Regions from separate parts of the Caldalkalibacillus thermarum genome, predicted to be linked through region 1. Evidence: a T-box and tRNA genes for the amino acid it is inferred to sense, from the RefSeq annotation. Region 1 holds a T-box; the other holds one or more tRNA genes.
What was found. A T-box is a leader RNA that pairs with one kind of tRNA and senses whether it is charged. The one in region 1 lies ahead of IEW48_RS03110 (valine--tRNA ligase), so its partner is inferred to be a tRNA-Val.

Region 1 (22,108 bases):
GCAGGTGAGGAGGACCTTCTTGTTCAGCCAGAAAAGGGTCCCACAGAATCGCTGGAAAAGGGTTCCACAGAACCGCTAGCTGATGTTCAAGCTTCTTCCCGGGCTGAAGAGCAGGAACAACCAACCGGTCAACCGCCTGTTGACAAAGGGCAGGAAGACGGCCTGGAGATCCAGAGTGAACAGCTAAAGATGGAGCCAGAACCACAAGACGAAACCCGGCCAAACGACAATCAAGAACCACTTGACGAACAAGAATCACTTGCAGAACAGTCACAAGGTTCAACCGGTCAAGGGGATGAAGATCGGCAGGAGGAAGCAGACCAGAAAGCGGCCGAAGCCGCTGCGCCCTCCCGTCTGGAGACCACCATTCGGCCTAAGCCTGAAACAAACGGGGCTGAAGACCAGACGGAAGACCAAGGGGAGTCTGTAGGGGAGTCTGTCAGCGCCGCTGAGACGGCAGCACCGGAACAGGAGGCCCAGCGTCCAGCGGAAAAAGTGGGCAGTTTCATTAGCAAGTTGATGTCAGGTAAAGAAGAGGAGCCTGTCAAACGTACCAAGTTGAAAATGTGCATTGTCCAACGCCATGAAACGTTAGACCAGATTGCTGAGCGCTATAAGGTGACAGCAGACGAGATTATCCGCTTTAACCGTTTACAGACCGGCCAAGTGAATGCAGGGGACGTGATCTATATCCCCATCACAGCCCAACAACAATAAAAGGTTTCATCTTCGCCGGTTTTCACTTTTCCCTTGCTTGGAGCATATTTTCCATCACTCAAAGGGGGGTGAGAGCTTGACCCGCCTTTTGTTTGCCTCCCCAGAACTTGAAGCTGTCAGTCAAGCTTACCATTTTCAAGTTTATCAGGTCCAGCGTACGGCAGATGGGTTTATACTGGAAACAGACTGCGGGCCAAAGTCGGTGACAGAGATCAAAGATCCAGAGGCATTGAAATGGTCCTATCATTGGCGGGAAGCAGCAGTGAGAAGAGGTTTCCGCCAGGTGGACCGTTTCATTTTAACCCGCTGTAAAAGCGCTTATCTTTCTACACCATCCGGATATTTGGTGGTCAGGGACCACCTGAGAGGTGAACCGGTTGATTTTTCCCGCCCAGAGGCATGGCAAGCATTAGGAACATGTACAGCTTTGATTCACCGTGCTGTGGAAGATGCTCTGAAGCTGCCATTCGCCTTGGAAACGGTGGAGATTCCAGCGCCGCTTCTCTCCTTTGGCGAGCTGGAAGACTTAAAACATAGAGTAGAAACAAAACAAAGCAACTTAGCTTCCCTTATTCTGGAACAATGGCCGTTGCTTGATGAACGTTGGCGCGCAGCAGTCCAACTGTACCATTTCAGCGAGCCAGTCTTATCCCAAATGCTTTCGTTGCCTTGCTTAAAGTACACATCGTGGAAAGTGGTGGCAGGGTGTTGTCTGGCCTTCGAAGGCCCCCTTGAAAAACCCGTGTTGGGCTTAAAAGCGTTAGCTCAACTCATGCAAGAGATCTGGCTTCGCTTCGGTGCGGACGAAAGCCAACTGGAGACATTCTTTACAGCTTTTGAGCATGGTTATCAGCTGTCAACCTATGCCCTCCATCACTTGCTTGCTCATTTGGTCTATCCGGACCGTCTCTATACATTTCTGCAGAGCTATGTTGAGTCGGAGGGGGAGGAAGCTTCCCGGGAGAAAGAATGGGAGCGTTTAACCGCACAGCAGGCCAAACTGGACCGGCTGCATCTATGGGTAGCTAGGCAAATAGATAAAAGGCGGGAGGCGGCACTCAGCTATGTGGCTGATTGACAAGCAAGAGGCCCCAGCGTTAGTCAGAGAACTGGTCTTGAACGAATACGATCTGTATCCGCATAAAACCACACGGGTCGGACGAGTCTTTAAATTGGCTTGTCCGCAGGGAACCTTCGCTTTAAAAGAGACAGCAGCCTCAGTCCAGCAGCTCCGTTTCCTGGCCAGGTGGTTTGAACAATTTAACCAGAAAGACCAATTTCCCCTCATCCCGTTTTACCCCAATAAATTTGGCGATCCCTTTGTTTGTTACTTGGACCGGCTCTATTATGTCACCCCCTGGCTTAATGACGATTTTGAAGCAAAGTACCGGATGGATTGGGAACCGAGCGTGCTGACTGCGTTGGGACGCCTCCACCGCTTCACCTTAACCCGGACTTCTCTGGTCCAGAAGCCGCTCGAAGCATTGACACAGATGAAAATGCGGTGGCAAAAACTGCTCAGCCGCATGGAGCAATACAGAAGAAAAGCCGAGCAGAAGCCATTGTGTTCTCCCCTAGAGGGAAGTTTTCTGCTTCACTTTGACAGCTTACATCAACGTGCCGTCCGGTCGATCGTTCATTTGGAAGCCTGGCTGGAGCGCGGGAAGGGGGAGTACTGCTGGCCCCTTGTGCTTTGTCATGGGCGGCTGACCCGTCCCCATGTGGTGTTTAAGCACGGAAAATGTTACCTGATTAATTTTGACCACAGCAAAATGGCCCATCCTGTGCTGGACCTGGTACCGTTTTTCAGGCGTCATTTCGCCCATCCGCTTTCGGGGAGGGCGAAAGATGGCCTGACCTGGCTGGCCGCATATGAAAACCAGTTTCCCCTGAATCGCTTTGACAAAGGATTGCTGGCTATTTTGCTGCTCTTTCCCGAAGGCCCCTTCACTGAGATTGACATGTATTACCAGAAAAAAAAGGACCTGCCTCCCCTGAAATGTTTGCATCGTTTTGAAAAGGAACTGGAGCGTTTGCGCCACCTGCGGAGGCTGGCCAAAGCCTTGCTGCACACTACATCCAATCAATCAGCAGAAAAAGGATGATCACAAAAATCACCAGCAGCAGCAACACATCAAACGCTGTGGGAAAAATGATGGTTCGTACCAATTGAAAAATGGCCAGGGGAAGAAAAATCTGTGCGGCAATCTCTTTCGACTTATAACCCCAATACTTGCAACGCTGCTTAAATTGCAAGTAGTGTTGTTTAATTTTATATTTGTTCAATTTTAAGTTTAAGCTCATGATGATCACCTGAAGGAGAGTCTAGTACAGCATATGCAAAGCGGAAATAAACGGATACACACTGATCTGTGTGATTTCCCTCCGGCAAGGCAAATGCGTCCCCAATCACTTGAATATTGGCTCTGTGCAGACTGGGCTTGACGAAGGCAGGTATAGACAGTAAAATAATGGTCAAACATAGGTGTAACGTCAGTCGTACAATATCCCATACAGGTTGACGACGATGAGAGGGAAGAGTAGATAGCGGCGTCATTACAGAGAGGAAAATGCGAGGCTGAAACATTTTCCATGACAAAGCTGTTGAAGGTCGCCCTCGAGTCATTTTCCTGAACCTTGCCCCAAAAGGGTATGGCCTGGGGGAGCATACCATGCTTTTAAGGCTTAAGGTGAGGCAAGCAGTAGGGAAAATCGGTAGAGCCGTTATCTCTTTGAGGGTACTTGCCAAGTCGGCGGCTGATTCAAAGCGCCGGGTCTTCCGTGTGGACTCCGTGTGTTCAACTGGGGCCTGGCGGCTTGTGCCGTGAAAAGGCAAGTAAAAAAAGGTGGTACCGCGGAGTCTCTTCGTCCTTTTGGATGAGGGGCTTTTTTATTTGTTTACCGGTGTATTGCCTGTTTAAGTTTGGCATCTAGCGAGCATATCCAGTAAACGTTGGCGTGTTGCAAAAAATATGAAGTCCTAAGGAGTGAGCGTTGATGAGCAACGAAACAGGGCTGTCCATGCCCACCAAATATGACCCTCAACAGACCGAGGGCAAATGGTATCAATTCTGGCTGGAACACGGGTTTTTCAAGCCCAGTGAGGACCCGCAAAAAGAGCCGTTTACCATAGTCATCCCGCCGCCCAATGTAACCGGCCGCCTGCATCTGGGCCATGCCTGGGATGGCACGCTGCAAGATATCATTATCCGCATCAAGCGCATGCAGGGCTATGATGCGCTGTGGCTGCCCGGGATGGACCATGCCGGCATTGCCACCCAGGCCCGGGTGGAAGCCAAATTGAAAGAAGAGGGCAAAACCCGCTATGATTTGGGGCGGGAAGCTTTTGTTGAACAAGTGTGGAAATGGAAAGAAGAGTATGCCTCCGTCATCCGTGAACAATGGGCCAAGCTCGGTTTGTCCCTGGATTACTCCCGGGAGCGGTTTACCCTGGATGAAGGTTTGTCCAAGGCCGTGCGGGAAGTGTTTGTCCGCCTGTATGAAAAAGGGTTGATCTACCGGGGCAAATATATCATTAACTGGGACCCGGAGACCCGCACTGCCCTGTCTGACATAGAAGTCGAATACAAAGAAGTGAAAGGGCACCTGTATCATTTGCGCTATCCGCTCGTGGATGGCAGCGGCTATATTGAAGTGGCCACCACCCGTCCGGAGACGATGCTGGGGGATACCGCTGTGGCCGTTCATCCTGAAGATGAGCGTTACCAGCATCTGATTGGCAAAAGGGTCAAGCTGCCCATCGTCGGCCGGGAGATCCCCATTATTGCCGATGAGTACGTCGATCCGGAATTTGGCAGCGGTGCGGTGAAAATTACCCCGGCCCATGACCTCAATGACTTTGAAGTTGGCCAGCGCCATCAACTGGAGCAGATTCTGGTCATGGATGAAAGCGGCCGCATGAATGAAAATGCAGGCCCCTATCAAGGGTTGGACCGTTTTGAGTGCCGCAAGCAAATTGTCAAAGATCTTCAAGATCAGGGCGTGCTGTTCAAAATTGAAGACCATGTGCACAGCGTGGGGCACAGCCAGCGCAGCGGGGCTGTGGTCGAGCCGTACCTTTCCACCCAGTGGTTTGTCAAAATGAAGCCGCTGGCTGAACAGGCGATCCGTCTGCAACACAAAGAGGAGACCAAGGTCAACTTTGTCCCGGAGCGCTTTGAAAAGATTTATTTACACTGGATTGAGAATGTGCGTGACTGGTGCATTTCCCGTCAGCTGTGGTGGGGGCACCGCATCCCGGCCTGGTACACACCGGACGGCGAGGTGATTGTGGCCCGCACGGAGGAGGAAGCGAAAAAGATCGCCCAGGAAAAATACGGCACAACAGACATTACCCAAGATGAAGATGTGCTGGACACCTGGTTCAGCTCCGGCTTGTGGCCTTTCTCCACCATGGGCTGGCCGGATGAGACCGCGGATATGAAGCGTTACTATCCCACCGACTGCCTGGTGACAGGTTACGACATTATCTACTTCTGGGTGGCCCGCATGATCTTTACCGCCTTGGAGTTTACGAAGGCCCGCCCCTTTAAAGACGTCCTGATTCATGGCCTGATCCGTGATGCCCAGGGACGCAAAATGTCCAAATCGCTGGGCAACGGGGTCGACCCAATGGATGTGATTGAAAAACATGGGGCTGATGCTTTGCGCTTTATGCTTGCCACCGGCAGTTCACCGGGACATGATTTGCGCTTCCATTGGGAGAAAGTGGAGGCGGCCCGCAACTTTGCCAACAAAATCTGGAACGCTTCCCGCTTTGCTTTGATGAACCTGCAGGACTTTGACGGGGAGCAGGTGGATCTTGGCGGCGAGCTGTCTGCACCCAACCGCTGGATTTTGCACCGTCTCAACCACACCGTGCGCGAAGTGACCAAGCTGGCTGACCAGTATGAGTTTGGTGAGGCAGGACGTCTGTTGTATCATTTCATCTGGGATGAGTTGTGTGACTGGTATATCGAGATGGCCAAGATTCCGCTGTATGGTGATGATACAGGCGCCAAGCGGGAAACCCAGGCTGTCCTGGCCTATACCCTGGATCAGACCTTACGTCTGTTACATCCGTTTATGCCCTTTATTACCGAGGAAATATGGCAGCATCTGCCCCACAGCGGCCCAAGCATTACGGTAGCCAGCTGGCCTGAAGCCAGAGACGAGTTTGACCATCCTGAAACGGAAAAAGAGATGAACCTGATCATGGATGTGATCCGGGCCGTGCGCAACATTCGCGCAGAGGTGAATGTGCCTCTGAGTAAAGCAGTGAATATCCTGATCAAACCGTCCTCTCCGGTTCATGAACAATTTGTGCAGCGGAATAAGGAGATTATTGCCCGCTTGACCAATCCGCATGAATTGAAGATCAGCACGTCCCTGGAGGCCCCTGAACAAGCCATGTCTTCCGTCGTGAACGGGGCTGAAGTGTATCTGCCTTTGGCCGGCTTGATCGATATTGAGCAAGAGTTAGCCCGCCTGGCTAAAGAAAAAGAAAAACTGGAGTCCGAAGTGGCCCGGGCCGAGAAGAAGTTATCCAACCCAGGCTTTGTAGAGAAGGCGCCGCGACACGTTGTGGAAGCTGAACGGGAAAAACTGAAGAGTTATCAGGAACAGTTGCAACAGGTGACAGAGCGGATCAGAGAGTTGCAAAAAATGGCTTAACGGGGGATGTAAGATGGGTTTTCAAACAGCACAGGAAGCTATTGAATGGATTCACAGCCTGAAGCATTTGGGCATCAAACCGGGTCTGAAGCGGATGGAATGGCTGATGGAGCGGCTGGGCCATCCCGAGCGTTTGCTCAAATGTGTGCATATCGCCGGAACGAACGGCAAAGGTTCCACCCTGGCCTTTATGCGGCACGTGTTGCAGGAAGCGGGGTATCAGGTAGGCACATTTACCTCCCCCTACCTGATCCGCTTTCAAAACCGCATCCAGGTGAATGGAGAGGATATCGCCGATGGGCACCTGGTGCAGGTGGTGAACAAAATCAAGCCGCTGGTGGAGGAGCTGGCCCAGACTGAGCTGGGCTCGCCAACGGAATTTGAAGTGGTAACCACGCTGGCCATTGAATATTTTGCCCGCATTGCCTCACCCGATGTGGTGCTGTGGGAAACGGGCCTGGGCGGCCGTCTGGACTCTACCAACATTGTGATCCCTATTGCCACAGTCATTACCAATGTGGGCTATGACCACATGCACCTTTTGGGTGATACCCTGGAGTCAATTGCAGCGGAGAAAGCGGGGATCATCAAGCCGGGTGTGCCTCTGATTACCGCCGTTGAAGAGAATGGGCCATATCAAGTGATAGAACGGACGGCCAAGGAGAAAAAGGCTTCAATCTACCGTTTAGGACAAGCCTTTTTCATTGAGGATCAAGCCCATGATGAAGAAGGTCAGTCCTTTTCATACCGTTCCTTATTTACCCGGCTTGAGCAGTTGCACATCCGGATGAAAGGGGTGCACCAGCTTCACAACGCTGCTGTCGCCTTAATGACACTGGAAGTGCTGAAGCAGTTTTATGCCCTGATTTGGGAAGAGGAGGAACTGCGGCGGGGGCTGGAGCAAACCACCTGGTCCGGCCGTCTGGAAGTGATACAGAACGAGCCCTTGGTGCTGCTGGACGGGGCCCATAACCCCCAGGGGATGGAGGCTTTGGCTCAGTCTCTTGCGCGCCATTATCCCCGTCATCAATGGACAATTATCTTTTCAGCCATGAAAGACAAACCGGTGGCGGAGATGATCAAACCTCTGGCAGGCGTCGCCAAGCGATTGGTCCTGACCCAGTTTGAGGGGGGACCGCGCACAGCAGCAGCAAGTGATTTGCTGCAAGCAGCAGAGCAAAGCCTGCGCCAGGTGGATTTCGATATTTCAATGGAACCAGATTGGGAACAAGCTTACCGCCAAGCCGTGGCCTCGGCAGGAACACAAGAGGGGATTTGCTTTGCAGGCTCACTCTATTTCATCTCTGAGGTGCGTCAAAAATTGAGAGGGTAAATTTTGTCAAAAAATGCAGGACGATTGGCATAGTCAAATCTTCCTAAATTGATTGTCATTTCCCCAAAAAAAGTGTAAGATAAACGTAGATTTAGGGTGGGTTTAAGGCGTGCAGTGTGATAAGGAGCGGTGGGGAAATGGCCAGATGGAGAAGTGCCTTGATAGCTGGCTGTGCAATCGTCCTTTATTCCTGTTTTTTTCTTATGTTTTTGATTAATTTTAATTGGCAAGAATTAGAATCCAAGGATATAGCAGGTATCTTTTTCTTTTTAATGCTCATGATTCTTGTCAATCTGTTTCCCATTGAAATCAAAGGAACCACTATCGTATTTACCAATGCCGTCTCCATTGCTGCTTTTTTACAATATGGCTTCTGGATAGAAGCTATTCTGACACAGCTGGCTATTCTGGTGACCCTTCTGCGTATTAAAGCAAAACAGTGGGAACGGTATGTCGCTAATATGACGATGTTTTTAATTATTTCCGTTTGCTCTGCGGGAATTTTTTATTTGCTTGGTGGCAGAACAGGGCCTTTTACAGTAGACACATTCCCTGCTTTAATTGTGCCGGCCATTGCTTATTTGGTCTCAGCGATTTTCATTAATCACTTGTTGTTTAAATTGGTTAAATACTTGTTGTATAATCAGAAACCTGAATTTTTTGGTCGGTCTTTATGGTGGGAAATTGTCCCCCTCACGGTGATGACCCCTACCGGCCTATTGATCTATGTGCTTTATGCTGAAATTGGTGTCTGGGTATTCTTGTACGTGGTGTTTCCCCTCGTTTCTTTTTCCGTTATTTTGCGGTTATATCACCGGCTCAATATCGTGAATGAAAAATTCCGGATCATCCACGATTTGGGCAATGATATGACTTCCCAGCTCCAATTCGACCATGTGGCCGACCGCTTGGTGCAAGCAGCTGCCAAGTTAGTGCCCTATCAATATTGCTATCTGTTTCGGGTTGATCATGAGCAGGGTGTATTAAGACCCGTGCGTTTGCTTGGGCAAGGGATTCCGTCCGATGAATATGAGGGCTTTATGCGTGTACAAGTAGAAATCGGTGACGGGCTGAGCGGACAGGTAGCCAGCCTGGGGCAAACCAAGGTGATTGGCAGGGAGGAAGAGGATCTCCATTTCAGGCACGAGCCTCACTGTTTGCACCAGCAGCAGTCGATCCTCTCCGTGCCCCTGAAATATGATCAAAAAGTATACGGTGTGTTAACGGTGTGTCACAACGAACCGAACCGTTATACCAAAGAAGATGTGACCCTGATGGAAATTTTGGCCAGCCAAGCGGCCATTGCCTTCAAAAACGCTTATGATTATCAACAAACAAAACAACTAAGCGAGCGGGATGAGTTAACCGGGTTGTACAATTACCGCTACTTTGTATCCTATCTGTCTGCACAACTGGAACAAGCCAGCAGGGAACGGTCCCTGGCCCTGATTTTGCTGGACATTGACCATTTTAAACAGGTGAATGACCAATATGGTCATTTAGCAGGGAATGAGATTCTGAAGCGGGTTGCTGCTGTCATAAAGGAAGCTGTTGATGGAAAGGGGATTGCCGCCCGTTACGGAGGGGAAGAGTTTACGATTTTAATAGAGAACGTAACCGAAGCGGAGGCATACAGGTGGGCCGAACAGTTACGGGCCCGTATTGAACAAACGGAAATTAAGGTGGTTCCCCACTTGAATGAAGAAAATCAAACCGAGCCTGTCCTGCTCAACGTGACAGTCAGCATTGGCTTAGCCCTTTATCCGCAGCATGCTGATGATCCATTCAGTCTGATGCGCCGCGCAGACCGGGCCATGTATCTGGGCGCCAAGCGCATGGGGCGCAACAAAGTGGCGGTTTACAGGGAGGAGGTCGAGCAGCGAGGAAGCAACACCCGCGAGAGTGGACTTTAGCAGTTACCGTCTGGAGCTGGTGAAAAGATGGAGAGTGGCGGCGATGCTTAATAAGACAGTGCTTTTGCTTGATCTCGTGGTGATCGTCTCAGGGCTGTTAATGGGCAGTTTTTACAACGTAGTGGCTTACCGCTTGCTTAAAGGGGAGTCTGTGGTCTGGCCTCCCTCTCGTTGCCCCCAGTGCCAGACGCGGCTTAGCTGGCTGGAGTTAATCCCTTTCCTTAGCTATCTCTGGCTTGGGGGACGCTGCCGCCATTGCCTGGCTCCGATCTCCTGGCTTTATCCCTTCGGAGAATTGGTTACGGCCCTTTCCTTCTACTTGGTTTATGTACGCTTCGGTCTCAGTGGTGAATTCCTGGTTGGCCTTCTGCTCAGTTCCATGTTAGTGCTGGCCATGCTAACTGATCTCAGGGCCACCCTGATATTGGACAAAATCACTTTTCCCCTGTTGGTTTTACTCTTGCTTGTCCGCTTGTGGTACGGCCCTGAGCCTTGGTGGTGGTATGTGTTAGGAGGGCTCTCGCTGTTTGGTCTTTTACTAGTTATTGCTGTACTCAGCCGCGGGGGCATGGGCATGGGGGATGTGAAGTTGTCCGGGGCTATTGGCCTGGCCCTTGGTCCCTGTCTGGGCCTGTTTAGTTTAGTACTGGCTTCGTTCGCAGGCACCTTGGCTGGTGTTGTGCTCTTGGCTCTGGGCCGCTTAAAGCGCCGGCAGCCGATTCCTTTTGCTCCTTTCATCTGGATCGGAACCCTAATGGCTTACCTGTATGGTGAGGATCTGTGGCAGTGGTATATGGGCTTGTGGTGAGGCGGGCTGTTGCATTTATAGTTCTAATTCTGCCAGCTCCTCATAGACTAGTGGTAAAAGCACGAGATTAATAGAGGAGCGAGAGCCATGACAACCAAAAACAAGCTCACCTTCCTGTTTCCGCCGGATAAGGACGGGGATCATCCAGACATTCAGTGGGAAACCTGTTACACCGGCAGGACAATCAACACCACGGCAAGGACAAGCAGACCGGAGAACGGCAATAGGAAAGACTCCAGGATATATGCAGGGTCTGCCCAGCGGCCATCCTGGTCCCGAGAGATTAACAATGAAGAAGCTCCGTCTCTTATTGACGAGCGGGACAAGAAAGCAGCGACACGCCGCCCCAGTTTGCCCCCCAGCCGCTCCGGGCGGCGCAGTAAAAACAAGAGTAAGAAGCAGACAAGCCGGACAAGACTGTCTTTGCCCAAACTGAAAGTAGGCTCCAAACTGGCTTTGATTGCCGCCTCTGCCATCGCCTTGGGAGTGATTATGGGGATGATGGTGCTTGCCCTTTTTGCCGAACAAGGGGCAGAACAGGCGCCGGCCAGCGCAACGGACTCCCAGATGTCTGCTGTTCACAGCCAAGATTCGACAGGTGCAAACGGTGCGCTAATGCTGCCAGCAGGACATGTACAGGACGGGCGCTTGTATTTGCCCTCCCGCACCTATTATGTGGTCCAGGCCGGGGCTTTTTCCGAACAGCAGGCCGCCGAAAAAGTGAGGGAACAGTTGGAGCGCCAGGGGCTGGCCGGACTGGTTTCCCCAGGAGAAGCTCCCTACCGTATCTATATGGGACTGGCTGTGGCCAAAGATGATGCTGAGCGGCTGGGGATCTATGTCAAGCAGGAAGGCATCGAGGTGTATGTGCGCACACATGAGACCAGGGAAATTGAGGCAGACATCAGCCATTTGGAAGAGGATTTGTCTGTTTTGCCGGCTTATTTGGCTAGAGGAGATCAACTTTTGGGCGATCTGGCCCGCACTTCTCTTGTCCTTTTGGAACAAAGAAGAGCTAAACTGACGGAAGAAGAATGGAAAGATTTACAAGAACAGCATCGCCTGTTTTTGAAGGAAGGACAAGCGCTTTTAGCCGGGCTAAACGGTGAAATGGCCCGGGCCGGTGAACAGTTGCTGCGGGAGTTGTCAGCAGCCATAACGGCCCTGGAAGCATACCGCAAACAGTCCCATCCCAGTTATCTGTGGCAGGTGCAACAGGCCAGCTTGAATTATCTGGCGGCCTATGAACACTTGGTCAGCCACTTCATCCCTTGATGATTGTCATGCTTTCACACCAATCTGGTCCAGACTGTTTAAAATTGGATTTTTTTGTCGTTTTCATTCCAGTCACAAAATCCTTATTCATGACGAAATAGGTCATGAGTGAGGATTTTTATCTTCTTTTTTTGCTACACTTTTTCTAGCGTAGCTGATAAAATAGAATCGTGCTTGTATGGGGGGAAGCAAGAAACATATACTAAGCGTATCATAGGCAGAGGAAACCAACAAACAGAGGAGATTATGTATGGCTGTGAAAGATTTGACGCCTGTCATTCTTGCTTCATCTTCACCCCGGAGAAAAGAGCTGCTAGATCGCCTGGGGTTATCTTTTCGCCTTCATCCCAGCAAGGCGGATGAAACGTTTGATCCCCAGGATTCACCGTCAACGATCGTGCAAAAACTGGCTCATAGAAAAGCGGCGGATGTGGCCCGCCACTATGACAAGGGCCTTGTCATTGGCGCAGATACAATGGTCGTCTTCAACGGGGAAATCTTAGGCAAACCTAAGGATGATCAAGAGGCCTTTGAGATGTTGTCCCGTCTGCAAGGAGAGGTGCATACCGTCTATTCGGGGCTGGCTGTCATCGATGTGACGGATGGCCAAGCATGTGTGGGTTATCAGGCCACAAAGGTGCATATGCGCCCTCTCACACCTGAGGAGATCAAAACTTACATTGCCACCGGAGAGCCCATGGACAAAGCAGGCAGTTATGCCATTCAAGGTCTGGGGGCTATTTTGGTGGACAAAATCGAAGGGGACTATTTCACGGTGGTGGGCCTGCCGGTTGCCTTGCTGGCACAGTTTTTACACCAATTTGGCCTCAATGTGTTAACAGTGGCTCGTTAATCTTGTTCAATGGAGGGTGGCTATGACAACGGATAATCCGCCCTTGATGGTCCGTGACTACCCGCAAGAAGAACGACCACGAGAACGGATGATCAAAGAAGGGCCTGAAGCGCTGACCAATCAGGAGTTATTGGCCATTTTGCTGCGGACGGGGACCCACCGGGAATCTGTTTTCAACCTGGCTTCCCGCATCTTAAAAGAAATTGGTTCCCTCAACCGCCTCCATGATGTCAGTGTGGAAGAATTGATGCACATCAAAGGTGTGGGACAAGCCAAGGCGGTTCAAATTAAAGCCGGTGTGGAGTTAGGACGCCGTGTGGCCAGACGGCAGAAAGAACTCTCGGCCATCCGCTCCCCTGAGGATGCAGCCGCCTATTTAATGGAACGCTTAAGCTTAGAGTTGCAGGAGAAATTTTATTGTCTTTATTTAAATACCAAAAATCAGGTGATTTTTGAAAAAACGGTTTTCATTGGCAGTTTAAATGCCTCCATTGTGCATCCCCGCGAGGTCTATAAAGAAGCCATCAAATGGAGTGCTGCTTCCATTATTGTTGCCCACAATCACCCCAGCGGGGACCCTACCCCCAGCCGCGAGGACATTGAAGTCACGAAACGCCTGCAACAGGCAGGGGAGATTTTGGGCATTGAGTGCCTCGACCATTTAATCATTGGTCATGAACGCTACATCAGCCTCAAAAATAAAGGTTACATGTAGAACTTTTCCCTCTTTAAATAAAAAATAAACCGTTGGATGATATCAAGCTTATATACCAGGACATCACGACTTTAAGTGTTGCATGAAGGGAGAATATGAACCATGTTTGGTGGATTTTCAAGAGATATGGGCATAGATTTGGGCACGGCCAACACATTGGTCTATGTGAAAGGCAAAGGTGTGATTGTGCGGGAACCATCCGTGGTGGCCATTCGCACAGATACAGGAACCATTGAAGCGGTTGGTAACGAAGCAAAAAACATGATCGGCCGCACCCCTGGCCATATTGTGGCTGTGCGTCCCATGAAGGACGGGGTGATTGCCGACTTTGAAACAACGGCCACCATGATGAAATATTTCATTTCTCAAGCCCAGAAGAGAAAACCGTGGTTGTCACGCAAGCCAAATGTGGTGGTCTGCGTGCCTTCCGGTATTACAGCCGTAGAAAAAAGGGCAGTTGAAGATGCCACCAAGCAAGCTGGCGCAAAAGAAGTGTATACGATTGAGGAGCCGTTTGCTGCGGCAATTGGTGCCGATCTTCCCGTGTGGGAACCAACGGGCAGTATGATTGTGGATATTGGTGGCGGCACCACTGAAGTGGCCATTATCTCTTTGGGTGGCATTGTGACCAGCCGTTCTATCCGTGTGGCTGGAGATGAAATGGATGACGCCATCATACAGTATGTGAAACGGAAATATAATTTAATGATTGGTGAACGTACGGCAGAGCAGCTGAAAATAGATATTGGCACCGCAGACAGCGGTGATGAGTCGGAAGAAATGGAAATCCGGGGCCGTGATCTGGTGACGGGACTGCCCAAAACCATAACCATTACTTCCAAAGAGATTGCCGAGGCATTAAACGACACAGTCCAATCCATTATTGAAGCGGTCAAAATTACGCTGGAAAAAGCGCCGCCCGAATTGGCAGCTGACGTGATGGACCGGGGAATTGTGCTCACAGGAGGAGGCGCGCTGCTCCGCAACCTGGATCGCGTCTTAAGCGAAGAAACCGGCATCCCGGTCATTGTGGCAGAGAACGCCTTGGACAGCGTCGCCATCGGAACCGGCCGCTATTTGGAATACAAGTTCAGCTCCAAAAAATAAGCAGGTGAGAATAAGTAGGTGTATAACGTTGCCGTCCTTTTTTTCCAATCGACGCTTAATTGTGCTGTTGGTAAGCACGATTGTGATGGTTGTGGTCGTGGGTATCACCTTGAAAGAACGCCCCCAGCCGACCTGGGGCGAACAATTTATTCGTGACACATTTGGTTTTTTCCAATCCATCGCTTATAAACCCGCTCGTCAAGTAGCGGGTTTCTTTGAGACGATTAATGAGTGGCGTACGCTTTATTCTGAAAATCAACGGTTGAAGGCCAATTTACAAGAAAATGCCAAATTAATGGCCAGAATACGTGAATTGGAACTGGAGAACGAGAGTTTAAAGCGCATGTTGGACGTGAAGTCCAATTTAAGGGACTATCAGTTGATTGCCGCCGAAGTAATCAGCCGTTCGCCTGACCGCTGGTATCAACAGGTGACCATTAACCGGGGGGCCAAGCATGGTGTCAAAGCCAATATGGCAGTGATCACAACCGAAGGGTTGATTGGCCGGGTCAAAAGTGTCTCCCAATTTACTTCCCAGGTTGAATTGTTAAGCGACGTGAACCGGGTCAGTCACATCTCGGCCATCGTGCAGGGCAATGAAAATATATTTGGGGTGATTGAAGGGTATGACCTGGAGCGGGGAGCCCTGTTATTTCAAAAAATCCCCAAAGACGCGCCCCTTGAAGAAGGGCAAACGGTGGTCACGTCTGGGCTGGGAGGGATTTACCCCCGCGGGTTGTACATCGGTCAAATTGTTGAGGTTGTGCCTGACCAGTACGACCTGACCCAATCCGCCCTCGTTGAGCCTGCTGCAAACTTGTATCATCTGGATTATGTCTTCGTGGTGGAGCAGTCTTCCCTTCCTCCCGTAGAGATCCCCGGCCCGGATGAAGATAAGGAGGGAACGGAGGGATGACCCGTTTTCTCTTTATCTTAATCATCTTTATCCTGCTCATTTTTGAAGGCACGGTGGCCCAAGTGTTTACGGCTGGATGGTGGGACCTGCATTTAACCATGGTCCCCCGTTTTGTTGTGGTGATGTTGATCTTTGCCGCCTTGTTTTTAGGGCGGGTGCAGGGACTGTTTTTGGGGCTCGTGTTTGGTTTGTTTTACGATATCATCTATGGCAGTGTGGTGGGGATTTACGGTTTCAGCATGGCTCTGATTGGCTATTTTGCCGGCTTGGTGTTCCGTATTTTCCAGCAAAATATCTTTCTTATATGGTTCACCGTTTTGGTTGCCCTTGTCGCTTTTGAATTTATGGTCTACGGTCTAATGACGCTCATTAAGTTTACCACCATGGACGTGCATATGTTCGTTTTTGATAAATTGATCCCTACTTTGGTACTCAATATGATTTTTGCCCTGCTTGTTTCTTACCCTGCCCGCAGCATTCTGCTCCAGCTGAAGAATGAAGAAGAAAAGTAACGGGGCCAAGCAGGATTTTTAACGCGCGGTGTTGAATAGTTTCTGCATGGGGTGATCTTTGGATGTACGCCACAAAATCGAACGTCACCATTAAAGGAACTAAAGATGGGCTGGTCTTCTATCTGAATGATACATGTGCCTATGAGGAACTGCTGGCAGAGTTGCAAGATAAATTACAGGATCATCCTCAGTTTTTGGACGGTCCCTTGATGAGAGTAACCCTTCACCTGGGTTACCGTTATTTGACAGATGAACAACGGAATGAGTTAAGGGACTTGATCCGCACCCAAGGAAACCTGGTTGTGGACAAGATGGAGAGTCTCGTGGTGTTGAAAGAGGAGATGGAGCAGGCACGGACTGAAACCGGCATCCAAGTTGTTTACAAAACCGTCCGCTCCGGTCAAGTGGTGGAAGCACCAGGCCATCTTTTAGTGTTGGGTGACGTCAACCCCGGTGGTTGTGTCAAAGCAGTGGGACATATTTTTGTGTTAGGTGCGTTGCGAGGCATGGCCCACGCTGGTGTGCACGGGAACAGGGGCGCCATTATTGCCGCCTCTGTATTGTGCCCCACCCAACTGCGCATTGCCTCGGTTGTCGGCCGTCCCCCAGATGAAGCGGAAAACAAAGGGCGTGAATTTGCCCATGTAAACGGAGATCAAATTGCGATTGCTAAGCTGCAACAGCTTGTACATATCCGTCCTGAATTGAAAGCGTTGTGTGTATCAATGGTGAACCGGCCGTCCTGACAGCCGCACAGCTAAAGGTTGAGGCAAGGTGAAGAGGAGGGGTCAAGTTGGGAGAAGCGATTGTGATCACTTCAGGTAAAGGCGGAGTGGGCAAAACAACCACCTCGGCTAATATCGGAACGGCTCTGGCGTTACAAGGCAAAATGGTGTGTCTGGTCGATACAGATATCGGTTTGCGCAATCTGGATGTGGTCATGGGGCTTGAAAACCGGATCATTTATGATCTGGTGGATGTGGCCGAGGGGAACTGCCGCTTGAAACAGGCTTTAATTAAGGATAAGCGTTTTGAAGAGCTGTATTTGCTGCCGGCTGCCCAAACCAAAGACAAGGATGCGGTTGCTCCTGAGCAAATGAGCAAAATCATTGCTGAATTGAAGCAGGATTACGATTATGTCATCATTGATTGTCCGGCTGGAATTGAACGGGGGTTTAAAAATGCGGTAGCCGGTGCCGACCGGGCCATTGTCGTCACCACACCAGAAGTGTCTGCCGTCCGCGATGCGGATCGTATCATTGGCTTGTTAGAAGCCTACAAAATCGAAAGCCCCCGGTTGATTGTCAACCGGATTCGGCCCCAGATGATGAAGCGGGGAGAAATGCTGGACGTTGATGAAATTGTGAACATCCTGGGCATCGATTTGCTGGGCATCGTTCCCGATGATGAGCAGGTGATCAAATCAGCCAATGTGGGCGAACCGATCGTCATTAATCCAGATACCAAGGCTGCCATCGCCTACCGTAACATTGCCCGGCGCATATTGGGTGACAGTGTGCCCCTGATGAAGCTGGAGGAGGAAAAAGGGGTATTGTCCAGAGTGAAACGCCTTTTGGGCATCAGATCCTGAGCAAAGGGTCCGGTGGCAGACATTTTGCCCTGGCACGTATAGCGCTCCTTGCTTTAAAGCATGCTAACCATAAAACAGCATCTTAAGGCAAAGGAGCTTTTTCTATGTCCAACAATAGACGCAAGACGATGGAAAAGGCGGGGGAGAACAATCCTTTTACCCCGTTGTCAACTGAATATCACAACCTTCACTCCCGCACACTGGAGGAATTTCCGGAAGGCCCCTACGGCTTTCCCCTTGAAGGCACCCTGGGCAAACAGTCCGGCTGGGATACCGGAGAAGAAGTGAACCCCAGGTTTTCCTATGAAGACGAACAACTGCACGAAGCGGCCACCCGTCCCTATCCCCAGGCTGACCCGCTGCGTAAAAATCCCGAGGGCCATCCGGAGTAGACCCGTTTGCTGCTGTGGATGGGCGGGCACGGGTAATGGCTGGTGTTCAACCATTAATCCCCCCTGCAAAAGAGAGGACAGATCTCTTTGCAGGGGGGATAAAAATTATGGGCCATTGTGCAGCAAAAAGGTGCATATCATGGATAGACAAGTCATATAAGTTAGTAACGATGGACAAAGCCTAATGAGCTGGTTGAGTGATCTCTAAGGGGAGTGATCAAGCGGTGAGTGTCAAACATTACAGAAAAGGAGTGAAAAAGCGCCGGGAAGAACGTTTGCGTTTGCTTAAAGCAAAACAGCGCCGTTTCCAAGTTTTGCCCCTGCGGGAAGAGCGGGATATCCCGCCCCAGTTTCCTCTCTCCTCTTCCCGGACCAACAGCGCCTCTTCCGCCCCGATGTTTAAACTCATCTGTGCCATGCTCTTGTTTACGGCGGTGCTGATGATTATGAACACGGACCATCCCCAGCTGGCCGATGCCAAAACGTTGATCAGGGATGTGATGACCCTTGATTTTAATGTTGAAGGCGTATGGGCTTGGTATGAGGCGTTCACTGGGCAAGCCCCGGGTTTTCTTCCCCGGTTAATTGCCAGAGATGACAGCTCCCTTCCGCCGTCGTCCGATTATGTTGTGCCTGTATCAGGGGCCCGGATTGTGGCCGGCTTTAATCAAGACCAACAGGGGATTGTGTTGGAAACGGGAACTACGCTGGACGTGGAAGTGGTCAAAGAAGGTTGGGTCACCTACGTAGGCGAGAAAGAAGGGCTGGGCAAGGTGGTGATTATCGATCACGGACAGGGAGAAGAATCTTGGTATGGACAACTGCAGGACATTCATGTACACCTGTATGACTGGGTAAATCAAGGGGAAGTGATTGGCACAACCAGTGTACAGGATGGACGGGAAGCTGGTGTCCTCTATTTCGCTCTGCGCAAAAATTCGGAGTTTATAAACCCCTTGGACGTGATCCCCTTTGAGTAAAGTTGCTGTTCACCCTGTGTTTTATGTGCTGATTTTATTTGCTTTGTTGCATGGATTTATCTATGACCTGCTCCTGTTGTTCATGATTGTGATCATTCATGAGCTGGGTCATGTTTGCACCGCATTAAGCCTGGGCTGGCGCCTGAAAAAAGTGGAACTGTTGCCTTTTGGCGGCGTTGTGGAGGTAGAAGAACATGGAAATAAATCGCCGCGTGAAGAATGCTGGGTGATTGTTGCCGGTCCGCTGACGAACGTGATCATGATCATCGTGGCCTGGCTGTTTCTAAAGTTGGAACTGTGGAGCCCGGCCTTTAGCTATGTGTTTATCGAATATAACCTGGTGATTCTCATCTTTAATTTGCTCCCCATGTGGCCGCTGGATGGAGGAAAATTGTTACAGTTGGGATTTAGTCTGGTCTTGCCGTATAAAAAAGCGATTCAACACTCTCTGCTGGTGAGTGGAGGGTGTTTTGTTTTCTATGTTCTGGGTGTGATATTCTTTTTTCCTTATTACTTCTCGTTATGGGTTATGGCCGTGTTTCTGTTTATTTCCCAGTGGATGGAATGGAAGCAGGCCCCCTATCAATTTATGCGCTTTTTGCTGGAGAGACAAAAGCAGCATCAGCGTGATGAGCTTAATGATCTGGATGTGTTAAGCGTCGCCTTGTCTCCCCAGCACAGCATCAATGAAGCCCTTGAGCATATGTTTCGCCATAAGCGCCATTATTTTTGCCTGATCACCCCAGGAGGCAAAGTGGAAAATGTGCTGAGTGAACAAGAACTCTTGCATTGTTTTTTTAACGGTTACGGCGGTCATCGTGCGGTAGGGGACGTTTTTCGGTAAAATGTAATCATATCCAAAACCATTACTGCTGTAGGAGAGGCAGTAGATGATGGGCATCAAAAGGGAATGGGGGGGCCGCATTGAGGCGGACAGTAGTCATCCAGAGAGAAGGGACCAAGACAGAAGTGGCTGTGCTCGAAAATGGCCGGCTGGCAGAATATCTGGCTGAAACCGATGGTGAACAAAGAACAGGCGCCATATACAAAGGACGGATCATAGATGTGCTGCCGGGGCTGGATGCTTGTTTTGTGGACATTGGTCTTTCTAAGCCAGCCTATTTACAGAAAGAGGATCTTTTAGCCGTTCAACAAGCGGAACACGGGGGAGAGCCGTTGGATATCACCGGTTTGGTGAAGCGTGGCGAAACGCTTCTGGTGCAGGTTAAGAAGGAAGGTAGGGATGCTAAAGGCCCCAAGGTCACTGCCAACATTAAGCTTGTGGGCCCCTATCTGATTTATTTGCCTTATGGCGGGCAGCTGAAGTTTTCCAGGCGGATCACAGACAGTAACCAGCTCAGGCGGTTGTCGGCCTGGGGAGAAGGTTGGCTGCAGGAGAAGGAAGGTCTCATTTTGCGCACGGCTGCCCAGGAGATAGACACAGACACCTTGGCCAAAGAGGGGGAGCGGTTGCGGCAGACCTGGGTCAATGTGAAGCACACGGCCAGCCAGCGGGAGGCACCGTGCCTGATTGCTGAACAGGAGGGCCTCCTGGAGCAGGTGGTCAGCCACCTTGTAAGCCCCGGGCCGACAGAGTGCCTGATCAATGATCAACGGCTCTATGCCAGGTTAGAAAAAAAGCTGCAGCCGCTAAAGCATGTGACCCTTTCATTATGCTCTGCAGAGAAGTCTTTGTTTGAAGCCTGTGGTGTCTCAGAAGAAATAAACACATTGTTTCAACGCAAAGTGTGGTTAAAGAGCGGGGGCTACCTGGTCATTGAGGAGACGGAAACTTTAACGGTGATCGACGTCAACACCGGGCGCTGTACAGGTCAGGATCATTGGGAACAAACCGCATTACTGGTTAATCTGGAAGCGGCGCAGGAATTGGCCAGACAAATCCGCCTGCGGGACATTGGCGGCATGATTGTGATTGACTTCCTTCATTTAAAAGGGGAAGAAGGGCGCCAACAGGTATTGAAAGCGCTGGAAAAAGCGCTAGAGGCTGACCGCAAAGAAACCCATGTGCTGGGGTATACGGCTTTGGGACTCGTGGAGATGACCAGGAAAAAAACCACGGAGAGCCTGTGGCACAGATGGACCCGTCCCTGTTCGGTGTGTCATGGAAGAGGAAGGGTCAAAAAGGAGAGCGGGAAAAACAACACACAGGGTAATCGGCAGCCATATTGACAGATCACCACGATCCATGATATGATTATCATTGTTTTAGGCCAAGTGTGCGCTCCAGGCCTACTGTAACCGCACATTTAAGGTTTCTAAGCTTAGTCACCTTAAATGGCGAGTCTGAGTAGCAGAGGAGGTGCAAAGATGTACGCGATTATCGAAACAGGCGGGAAACAGTACAAGGTTGAAGAAGGAACCGAATTATATGTGGAAAAATTGAACGCAGCTGAAGGGGAAACAGTAACCTTTGACACTGTACTGCTCGTCAACAAAGACGGTGAAGTAAAAGTAGGCACGCCCACTGTAGACGGGGCAACCGTGACAGGAAAAGTTTTAGAGCACGGTAAGGGCAAAAAAATCATTGTCTACAAATACAAGCCCAAGAAAAATTACCGCCGTAAACAAGGTCACCGTCAACCCTATACCAAAGTGAAGATTGAGTCAATCAATGCTTAAGCTGAAAATGGTGACGTTCAGTGATTAATATACACATTTATCGCGATCAAAACGGAGCGATTGACGCGTTTAACCTCCACGGGCATGCCGGATTTGCCCAAAAAGGAGAAGATATTGTCTGTGCGGCTGTTTCAGCTTTAACCTTTGGCACGATCAATGCCATTGAACACTTGCTGAATCTGTCCCTTTCCCTCGAGATGAGGGAAAAGGACGGCTTTCTCCACTGTGCCGTTCCTGACATTCATGATCAGGCGACACAAGAGAAAGTTCAGCTGCTGCTTGAAGCGATGGTCCTCTCTCTGCAGTCTGTGGAAGCCGACTACGGGGACTATGTCAAGCTAACGGTACACTTGGCAAACAGGTGAATCAGACAGAACAACAACTGTGAGGGGGTGACGGACATGCTGAAAATGAATTTGCAGTTCTTTGCTCAGAAAAAAGGGGTGGGCAGCACCAAAAACGGCCGTGATTCCATTTCCAAACGTCTGGGTGTGAAGCGTGCCGATGGTCAAATGGTGCGTGCCGGCAACATTTTGGTTCGTCAACGCGGTACAAGAATTTACCCCGGCCTTAACGTGGCCAAAGGGGGAGACGACACCCTTTTTGCTACAGCAGACGGGGTTGTTAAGTTTGAACGTCTTGGACGTGACCGTAAGAAAGTGAGTGTTTACCCTGTTGCCCAA
Region 2 (8,667 bases), on a different contig from region 1:
TGGATTCTGAAAGGATCACTTCAAACAGGCTGTCTTTTTGCTTCAGGAAGTTCCCGCACAAATCGGTTAATCTCCTCTGGAGGAACGTTATTAATAAAATGAACGCCCCCAAACTGGGCAAAATGTTCATTGGGTCGCCACATACTCACCTCTGGTTTTTTTATGTGCTAATAGTATGTGCCTCATTTGTTGTTCTTATCACCCGATCACGGGAATCAGGTCTGCCTGGTTCGTTTGTATGGCCCGTTGTTGACGTATCTCCACCTCAGTTTGGATGACCGTCGGCCATGAATCAACACTTTGAGCTGATCGGCCGACACCTTGGGCAAAGACTGAAAATGTTGGGCAACGTAGGTTGACTTTCCTGAACGGGGCAATGCCACCATGATATACATTGTCGGCATCAAACATCCCTTCCAGTCTGATGTTCAGCTTGTCCTGAATCACAGTGACTAAAGCTTTGAATAAATAAAAACAGTTTATGAAGCGCACTTTACCGCCTGCCGCGGAAGATCAAAATAAATTTAAGCAGCTGTAAAACCGCGATGAGGGTACTGGCCACATAAGTTAAGGCTGCAGCGCGCAATACCTTTTTGACCCCCCGCACTTCTTCCTGACGAATCAGGCCCATTTCCAGCAGTTTGTTCTCTGCCCTGGCACTGGCATTAAACTCAACAGGTAATGTCACCACTTGAAAGAGGACTGCCCCAGAAAAGAAAATAATGCCTAGCCCAATTAACTCAGTGATGTACAGTAAAAATCCGGCGAGAAGCAAAAACGGAGCCACTCTGGATCCCAGGTTGGCTATGGGGAATAACCGGTGCCGTAAGACCAGCATGGGATAACGGGCCCGGTGTTGAATCGCATGTCCCACTTCATGGGCTGCAACGGCTAACGCAGCAATGGAACGGCCATGATAAACAGGTTCAGACAACCGCACTTTGCGCACAGTGGGATCGTAATGATCTGAAAGCGGGCCGTACGGGGATTGCTCCACGGCTACATGCTGGAGTCCTTCCCTGTCCAAAATGTAGCGGGCGACTTGCGCCCCTGTTAATCCGGCAGACGCTTGTATTCTGGCGTAGTGTTGAAACTTGCCCTGTACCTGTGTTTGGGCCCACATTGCCACTCCAAAGGCCGCAAAGATTAAAAAATCCAAGGGGTGAAAGATCACCGTTCATTCTCCTTTGTCAAACATTCTGTTTGTTAGTATAACACCAAAACTGACGAATTATATGTCAGAGCAGTTGACTATTGAAATAAAAAGATCTTAGTCAAGGTGTTGTCAAGCATCAGTGAAAATGTCATATTAATTCGTCAGAAAAAATGTCATATTGATACCTTGGAATTGAGTCAATATCTTGGATACAATTAAGTTAAGTATTAAGCAGATTGTTTCAATCGATCTTCAACAGCCTGGGGAGTTAAGTATCCCAGACGACTATATATTCTTTTTACTGGGGTCCCTGTGTATAGAGATCAACGATGGTTTTTTCTTACGTTTAATCACGGACACATCCTCTCCTAGTTTTATTGTAAGGGACTTAACTAAGATGTGTCCATGAAATTCACATTGTTTCGTCATACTGGAGTCCATTTCATCAAGAGTAACGTATCCACGTCCTTGATTAGCTCCCGGACAAACTTCAGGGTTTTTATGACGAAACAAAACGATTGTATTGCGGATTATCATGCACTTCTTGTGCAGAGTTTAAATCCTTGTTTGTGCTTCTCAAAAATTTCTCTGGAGACATATAACGGCTGCTTGATTGAATGCGCTGCTGTCCAAATTCATGTGTGGCTTTTAGGAGGATATGGATGGAAAACACGCAAATACCAATATGGAAACAAGTAAACTTCGTAAAATTGTGGTTATCACAAACATTTAATGCATTAGCACATATTTTATTACAAGTCGTTGTAATGGTACAAGTTTATAAAATGACTAATTCAATTGTGGGATCTGCTTCTGTTCTTGCAATAATGTCACTATCACTATTTATAAGCGGATTAATTGCGTCTAAAATTATTGACCGCTATTCAATGAAAAACATAATTCATTTTGCTGGATGGGCGAGAGCGTTTTTATCAGCTTTAATAGGATATTTCTTAACTATTGAAACATATGTCGGATTGATAGGATTATTTGGGGCGATTATTATTAATTCTTTTATAAATGCCTGGTATAATCCAGCTAGATTCGCCCTCCTACCTTTAATTGTTTCAAACGATCAATATGTAAAAGCCAATGGAACGTTAGTTATGATTCAACAAATGTTAATGGCAGCGGGGTGGGCACTAGGTGGTATATTAATTGCTTTTATATGGTTCCCCTACATCATTTTAATAATTTGCCTTGCATATATTTCGTCGGGGATTACCGTCTACTTTATAAAGCTTGATGAAAAAGAAAACAAAGACCAATCCCAGGAAAATAAGGTACCTGCATGGATAGAGGTATGGAGAATACCGGTTGTTAGAAGTATCACTATAATGGAAACCATAGAAGGCTTTTCAAATGCTATTTGGACTTCGGCATTACTATTAGCGTTTGCAACTGTTATTCTAGATGCCGGAGAAGAGTGGTGGGGTTTTCTCAATGCTAGCTACTTTTTAGGTGCTATAATAGGCAGTTTCATTGTAACATTTAATGCGCGAACGTTCTCAAATAGTATTGGATTAATGATTGGTTTATCTGGTTTATCAATGGGGGTATTTACCATTCTTTTCTCCATAAATTCATTACCTATAATTGCTGTACTTTTATGTGTTCTTATGGGGCCAATATACCAAGCAAGATCAATTTTCCAAGTTACAGTATTGCAGGATGCTATTCCTGCTCAACGTAGAGCCGGAATTATGGCCGCACGTAACGCTTTCTTAACACCATGGCAAAGCATTAACGTACTTATCGTTGGTTATTTAGCAGATTTAATCGGTGTTCAAAATATCTACTTACTTTGCGGAGTGTTATACCTAGTTGCAGGACTAATAGCGTTCCAACAAAAATCATTACGTTCATACAAGTTTAACCAACAACAAGCTTCATCATCAATGTAATTTTCAAAATTTAGACACTGCCAAAATCGGAAGCCGTTTTTTAAATTACTGGTGTTTGACCACAACAAACTATGGTAACCAATAAAGAGTTTATAAACATGTTTTCGTATCATCAGGTTAACCAGTTTTATGCTGGTTGACCCTTATTAATTGATATAAGATTACAATAGCCGGGCAGAACGATAAAATATTAGGGACCAAGATCCCGTTACACAAACTGTTCACTCACTATTGTAGTTACCATGTTTGAGCTGGTTGAGACAATGATCTCGTATCTAGTGCGAATCTGTGGAACTGGAATTATGAGTGGGCCTACCGGCAATAAATCAGAAAGGAGATTAAGATGAAACCCGTCGTAGGACTAGATATATCTAAAGGGAAAACACAAGGTTGTGCCTTCCTAAAAAAATAACTGTTTTATTAAATCATTTAATTTTTACTACCCTAGTAAAGGATTAGTGTCAAGCATCAGTGAAAATGTCATATTGATACCTTCATCCCTTGCACAAGACTAGCCTGTTACGCTCACGAAATCAAGGGTAAAGGCTTTCGCCCTCGTTGCACTCGCCCTTGATTTCGTTCGCTGCTCAGGCTGTATGGTCATTAAGGGATGAAGGTCCCTGTATCAGCTTGGCGCTGTCTGACTACACCTGGCAGTCTCTGGTGCTTTTATTTGAGTTAAACAGTGGTTTCCGCCAAGGATGATTTTCGTCAGGCTTATGGGGCTTTCGCTCTGAGCCCGCTTTTTGTTTTGACGGGGCAGCCTGGCGTTTAGGTTTGGGTATTTCCTTCAGCGCACAGGCTTTGCCCTTGTACCACAAAAAGAGTCTTCCATCCAGTGTCTGGCGCACCTCTACGCGTGATTTGGGTGGAATAACGGTTTTCTGACTGTCCTCAGCAACGACATAGGTTTTGTGATCAAAGGACAGTGTGTGCCCCGTTCCTAAAGTGCGCCAATGACGGTAGCATAAAATCAGATCTAAATCTGGTTGGGGTTGTTCCAGCGGAACAAAAGCGCTATGGGGATCCGTCGGTTCAACAGCAAAAGCTTGGTTGTGTTCCTCGATGAGCTCGGGCAAAACACGATTGGCTTTCTCAATGGAATCCACACCTCGAAGACGTAATTCAATCACCCAGCGGTCCTGCAGTCTTTCAAACAGCCGTTCTATCCGTCCCTTGGCTTGTGGGGTATGGGCCTGGATGTGTTCAATGCCAAGATCTCTCAGTGCTTGGCCAAATTGCGACAATGGCTTGGACTCCCCTGCCAGTTCTTGCTCAATCGTGAGCTTGTCATGAGGGGAACGGAAGATCATGTGCCGATCGGAATAGATACTCATTGGGATGCCCTCCCGTTCAATCATTTGCCGGGTTAAGAGGAAATATCCTTCAGTGTCCTCCTGTGGACGGAAAACAGCGGCCACAATTCTTCCTGTGGCATCATCAATAGCGGCCAAAAGACACATGGGTTCGGCCCGGTCCTCCAGCCAACGATGAAAACTGCCATCCATCTGAACCAGCATGCCGGCCTGGGGTTTCCTTTTTCGCGGACGATGGGCCTTTGCAGGCCGGCGTTTGCGCTTGGCTTTGATCCGGGCCGCAAGGCGTATGCGACGTACGGTAGAAGGGCTAACCTCTATCCCTTCATATTTGGCCAATAATTCAGCAAAATGAACATCATTACAGTTTTTGTATCGTTCACTTTGATGAAGTTATAGAATCCTTTGGCGGACTTCATCATCCAAGGCATGAGCCGGTTTGCGCCCTTTGTTTTTGTGTATGACCCCAGTTTCTCCCTCCTCAAGTATGCGTTTTTTCAGGCGGCAAACCTGGCGATAGCTTAAATTCAACAGTTCAGCAGCTTCACTCCCTGTTATGAGACCATCAATCCACCGACTAACGACCTTGTAACGCATCAGTTCTTTTTTGCTCATTGTAATCTTCTCCTGTCCCATAGTGACATTTTCACTGACGCGTTACAATATGACAATATCACAGACGAACAACAAATCTTAGTCAAGGTGTTGACAACTTCATTTTTGCGTGCTAATATATTCAATGTCGCCGCAAGGCAGATTAAAAATCAATGATGTGACTCGGTAGCTCAGTCGGGAGAGCACCATCTTGACAGGGTGGGGGTCGGCGGTTCGAGCCCGCCCCGAGTCACCATAAAAACCGCTTGATATCAAGGATTTTTTGTTATAATACAGTTACATAAATCTTGTGAAACAGGCTGATTGGTGGCAAATTGGTGGCAGAAAATGCTGCCACCACTAAGCCTGTTCTTTTTTTGTTTTAAACAGCGTGTCAAACTTTTCCGCTGCTGCCCTGTCGGCTTCCTCTAAGGCATGGGCATAGATGTTCATGGTCGTTAGGATAGCGAAACATTTCATTTTGAGGGCTACATCAAACCGACATTCATCTCCCACTTTCGCTTCGCTTAGAAGTGGGAGACTTCTGTCGGAGGTAAGTGAAACAAATTACGTCACCATCATAAACAATACTGAAACGGTAGAACAAGGCGGACCCAGGAGCATTTCAATCCAGCGGCAACACGGACATAATCACATCGTAGTCGAGGGAACCATACCGCACAACGGTCTGCAGTACAGAACCTGGGTGAACGTTTGGGAGCCGACTGGATATGCTTTGGATTTACTCAGACAGTCTCTTCAACAAACTGGAATTCGCATACTTGGAGATGATCAAGTTTATGCAGCCACTCCAGAAGATGCAACTCCTTTAATCACCAGGAAATCTATGCCTCTATCTGAGCTTTTTATTCCTTTTATGAAGTTAAGCAATAACGGACATGCCGAAATTTTGGTCAAAGAGATGGGTAAAGTGATCCATGATGAGGGAAGCTGGTCAAAAGGATTAGAGGTCGTATCTAATTATATTGCCTCAATTGGACTTAAAAATGAAGCGATCCGGCTCAGAGATGGTTCTGGAATGTCTCATTTGAACATGATTGCGGCCAAAGATTTAACTCATCTGCTCTATATGGTGCAAGAGGAGCCATGGTTCGATGTATTTCTTGGGTCGTTGCCAGTTGCTGGCATAAGTGAACGAATGGTTGGCGGAACCCTGCGCAATCGTATGCGGGATACAGCTGCTGCTGGCAATGTGAGGGCCAAAACAGGATCATTGACGGCCAAAACATCATTATGCGGCTATGTGACCACAGCTGATGGACATCCATTAACGTTTGCCATTTTATTGAATAACTATATGGGCAGTAGTCCAAAGGATCTTGAAGATGAAATTGCGATCAGGCTGGCGGAGTTTTCTTTTGAACAATGAACAGTGAACATCCATAACTTTTTTCCAAGCTGACATGCCTCCACCAGATGTTACGGAGGCATGTCATTCCATCAACACAAATGCCTATTATTGGGCGGACATAATAGAAATAGACGAATATACTGGCATTGAAAATGTTAAGTCAGGGGAGGAGAATACAGATGTACCACCAACATGCGTATCCAAACACTAACTATTGGCTTGCTTCAAGTCCTCAGAACCCGTCCCATTATCCCTCTCAACCGTTACATCCCCAAATGACCTATTCAACCTCGCAACCCATTTCTATGTCATACCCCATGCCAGACTACAGGATACAAGGCGAGTTTCAAACCTTGTTAGCATCCATCATGAATGGAATTGTAGGAGAAGCTCAAGCCATTGATTTTTACTCGAGATTAATACAGATGGCGCCAAATGAAAGACACAGACAGGCAATTCAGCATGCATTAGATGATGAAAAGGTGCATTTAGAACTGTTTTCTCAGCTTTATACTGACTTAAGCGGTCAACAACCCCAATATACATTTAACCCGGTTCAATTTCAGACATATCAAGAAGGGTTATACAAGGCCTATGAAGGGGAATTAGAGGCTTATGAAGAATACCGGAATGTGTACTTATTCACGATGGATCAGCGCGTAAGAGACGTTTTTTTAAGAGCCTTTACAGACGAAATTGAACACGCGATCCGTTTTAGCTTTTTGTTTTTTGACCAGAAGTTATGATTTGGGGTGAATTGAATTGGAAAGAGATAATCGTAGTGAAGCTCTTTCAGTGGAACAACTGGACCATTGTCCCCTCCCTGGCTCGGCATTTCGGGCAACTGTCATTGTGGATCCTGACGGCATGATTGTTGCCAAACTTATTTATCCACGTGAAGTCGGCCGAAACACCCATGAGATTGTTCGCCTCATCCAAGGACTGCAATTCAGTCGTCAAACAGGCCTGGGTATTCCAGCTAACTGGGTTCCAGGAATGCCCGGCATTCAAAGACGAACGGAAGACATTGGGAGAATATAAAATTAATATATTTCGGATTCTGAATAGGGATGCTCTCTACATCACTAAACAAGGAGGAAATCGGTTAGACCAGGGTGCTGCTTGTTCCAGCTGTGCCGCCAGGCGGAACAACGTTGCCTCGTCGCCGAACCGCCCGATAAAATGCGTTCCAATGGGCAGTCCCGAAGAACTCCAGTACAATGGCACGGACATGGCCGGCTGTCCAGTCGCATTGGCCAGTGGCGTAAACGGAACATAATGAAAACCGCGGTTAATCACCTTATCCGGGTCGGTGGAAGATGAATCAAATGTTCCCAAAGGGACGGGGGGTTCGGCCATGGTCGGTGTCAGCCAGACATCATAGCGGGAGAAAAAGTGAGCCACTTGCCGGGCCAGGCGTTGCAAGACAGTGACCGCTGACAAATACTGGTCACCGCTGATTCGTTTTCCAGCTTCCCACAGTGCCCGGGTTAACGGCTCGATCATGTTCTCAGCTGGGCGGCAGCCGCTGGCCTGGGCCAAACTTTCCACACTGAACGCACACCCCACTTTCCAGATGGTCAGAAAAGCATCCTTATAAGCCTCATAGTCGATGTCGGGCATGCTCTCCTCCACCTCATGCCCCAATTCCTGGCACAAATTTGCCGCTCTTTGCACCGCCTTGATACACTCTTCGTGGATCGGATGCCCGAATGGCGAGCGCAGGGTAAACGCCACCCGCAACCGGCCGGGAGTCCTCTTCGTCTCTTGCAAATAAGGACGCGTAACAGGCGGAGCCCAATAAGGATCACCAGGCGCCGGACCCGCGGTGGCATCCAACAAAGCAGCGCTGTCCCGGACTGAACGGGTCACGGCATGGTGGCTGACCAAGCCATTCATTACATCGCCAACAGCCGGGCCCAATGGGGTGCGGCCCCGGGTGGGCTTGAAACCAAATACGCCACATGCTGCCGCCGGAATTCGAATGGACCCTCCTCCATCACTGGCGTGGGCCATGGGAACCATGCCGACAGCTACCGCTGCTGCTGCACCGCCGCTAGAACCTCCCGCTGACCGCGTCTCATCCCATGGATTAAGCGTGGGACCGAACGCCAGCGGTTCAGTGGTGGCCAGCAGACCAAACTCCGGCGTGTTTGTTTTGCCCACAATAACCAACCCAGCCTGTCTGTAGCGGGTCACCAGTTCACTTTCATACGTGGGAACGTAGCGCTTTAACATAGCAGAACCTGAAGATAAGGGCACGCCTGGATAAGCTACGCCCGAATCCTTAAGCAAAAATGGCACTCCCTGAAAGGGACCTGGAGG

Region 2: it has a tRNA-Val gene. The T-box ahead of IEW48_RS03110 (valine--tRNA ligase) is inferred to sense a tRNA for this amino acid. The anticodon was not compared.

The regions. Positions count from the first base shown of each region.
Region 1 is NZ_BMKZ01000005.1:10,654-32,761, forward strand. It holds gene IEW48_RS03090 (LysM peptidoglycan-binding domain-containing protein) at 1-717, shown strand, start outside; gene IEW48_RS03095 (hypothetical protein) at 794-1,795, shown strand; gene IEW48_RS03100 (YutH/CotS family kinase-like spore coat protein) at 1,782-2,822, shown strand; gene IEW48_RS03105 (YszA family small membrane protein) at 2,791-3,021, opposite strand; T-box leader at 3,236-3,593, shown strand; gene IEW48_RS03110 (valine--tRNA ligase) at 3,715-6,390, shown strand; gene IEW48_RS03115 (bifunctional folylpolyglutamate synthase/dihydrofolate synthase) at 6,404-7,723, shown strand; gene IEW48_RS03120 (GGDEF domain-containing protein) at 7,861-9,636, shown strand; gene IEW48_RS03125 (prepilin peptidase) at 9,626-10,444, shown strand; gene IEW48_RS03130 (SPOR domain-containing protein) at 10,532-11,719, shown strand; gene IEW48_RS03135 (Maf family protein) at 11,970-12,572, shown strand; gene radC (RadC family protein) at 12,595-13,287, shown strand; gene IEW48_RS03145 (rod shape-determining protein) at 13,390-14,394, shown strand; gene mreC (rod shape-determining protein MreC) at 14,423-15,310, shown strand; gene mreD (rod shape-determining protein MreD) at 15,307-15,822, shown strand; gene minC (septum site-determining protein MinC) at 15,885-16,568, shown strand; gene minD (septum site-determining protein MinD) at 16,616-17,413, shown strand; gene IEW48_RS03170 (hypothetical protein) at 17,518-17,805, shown strand; gene IEW48_RS03175 (M23 family metallopeptidase) at 18,030-18,785, shown strand; gene IEW48_RS03180 (M50 family metallopeptidase) at 18,778-19,629, shown strand; gene IEW48_RS03185 (Rne/Rng family ribonuclease) at 19,710-20,975, shown strand; ribosomal protein L21 leader region at 21,033-21,101, shown strand; gene rplU (50S ribosomal protein L21) at 21,114-21,425, shown strand; gene IEW48_RS03195 (ribosomal-processing cysteine protease Prp) at 21,446-21,790, shown strand; gene rpmA (50S ribosomal protein L27) at 21,827-22,108, shown strand, end outside.
Region 2 is NZ_BMKZ01000026.1:1,459-10,125, reverse strand. It holds gene IEW48_RS17440 (hypothetical protein) at 21-143, opposite strand; gene IEW48_RS10845 (hypothetical protein) at 199-492, opposite strand; gene IEW48_RS10840 (zinc metallopeptidase) at 494-1,174, opposite strand; gene IEW48_RS10835 (MFS transporter) at 1,819-3,060, shown strand; partial or broken gene IEW48_RS10830 (ISNCY family transposase) at 3,705-4,991, opposite strand; tRNA gene IEW48_RS10820 (tRNA-Val) at 5,151-5,226, shown strand; gene IEW48_RS10815 (hypothetical protein) at 5,331-5,486, opposite strand; gene dacB (D-alanyl-D-alanine carboxypeptidase/D-alanyl-D-alanine endopeptidase) at 5,416-6,360, shown strand; gene IEW48_RS10805 (ferritin family protein) at 6,522-7,088, shown strand; partial or broken gene IEW48_RS10800 (peroxiredoxin) at 7,168-7,383, shown strand; gene IEW48_RS10795 (amidase) at 7,420-8,667, opposite strand, start outside.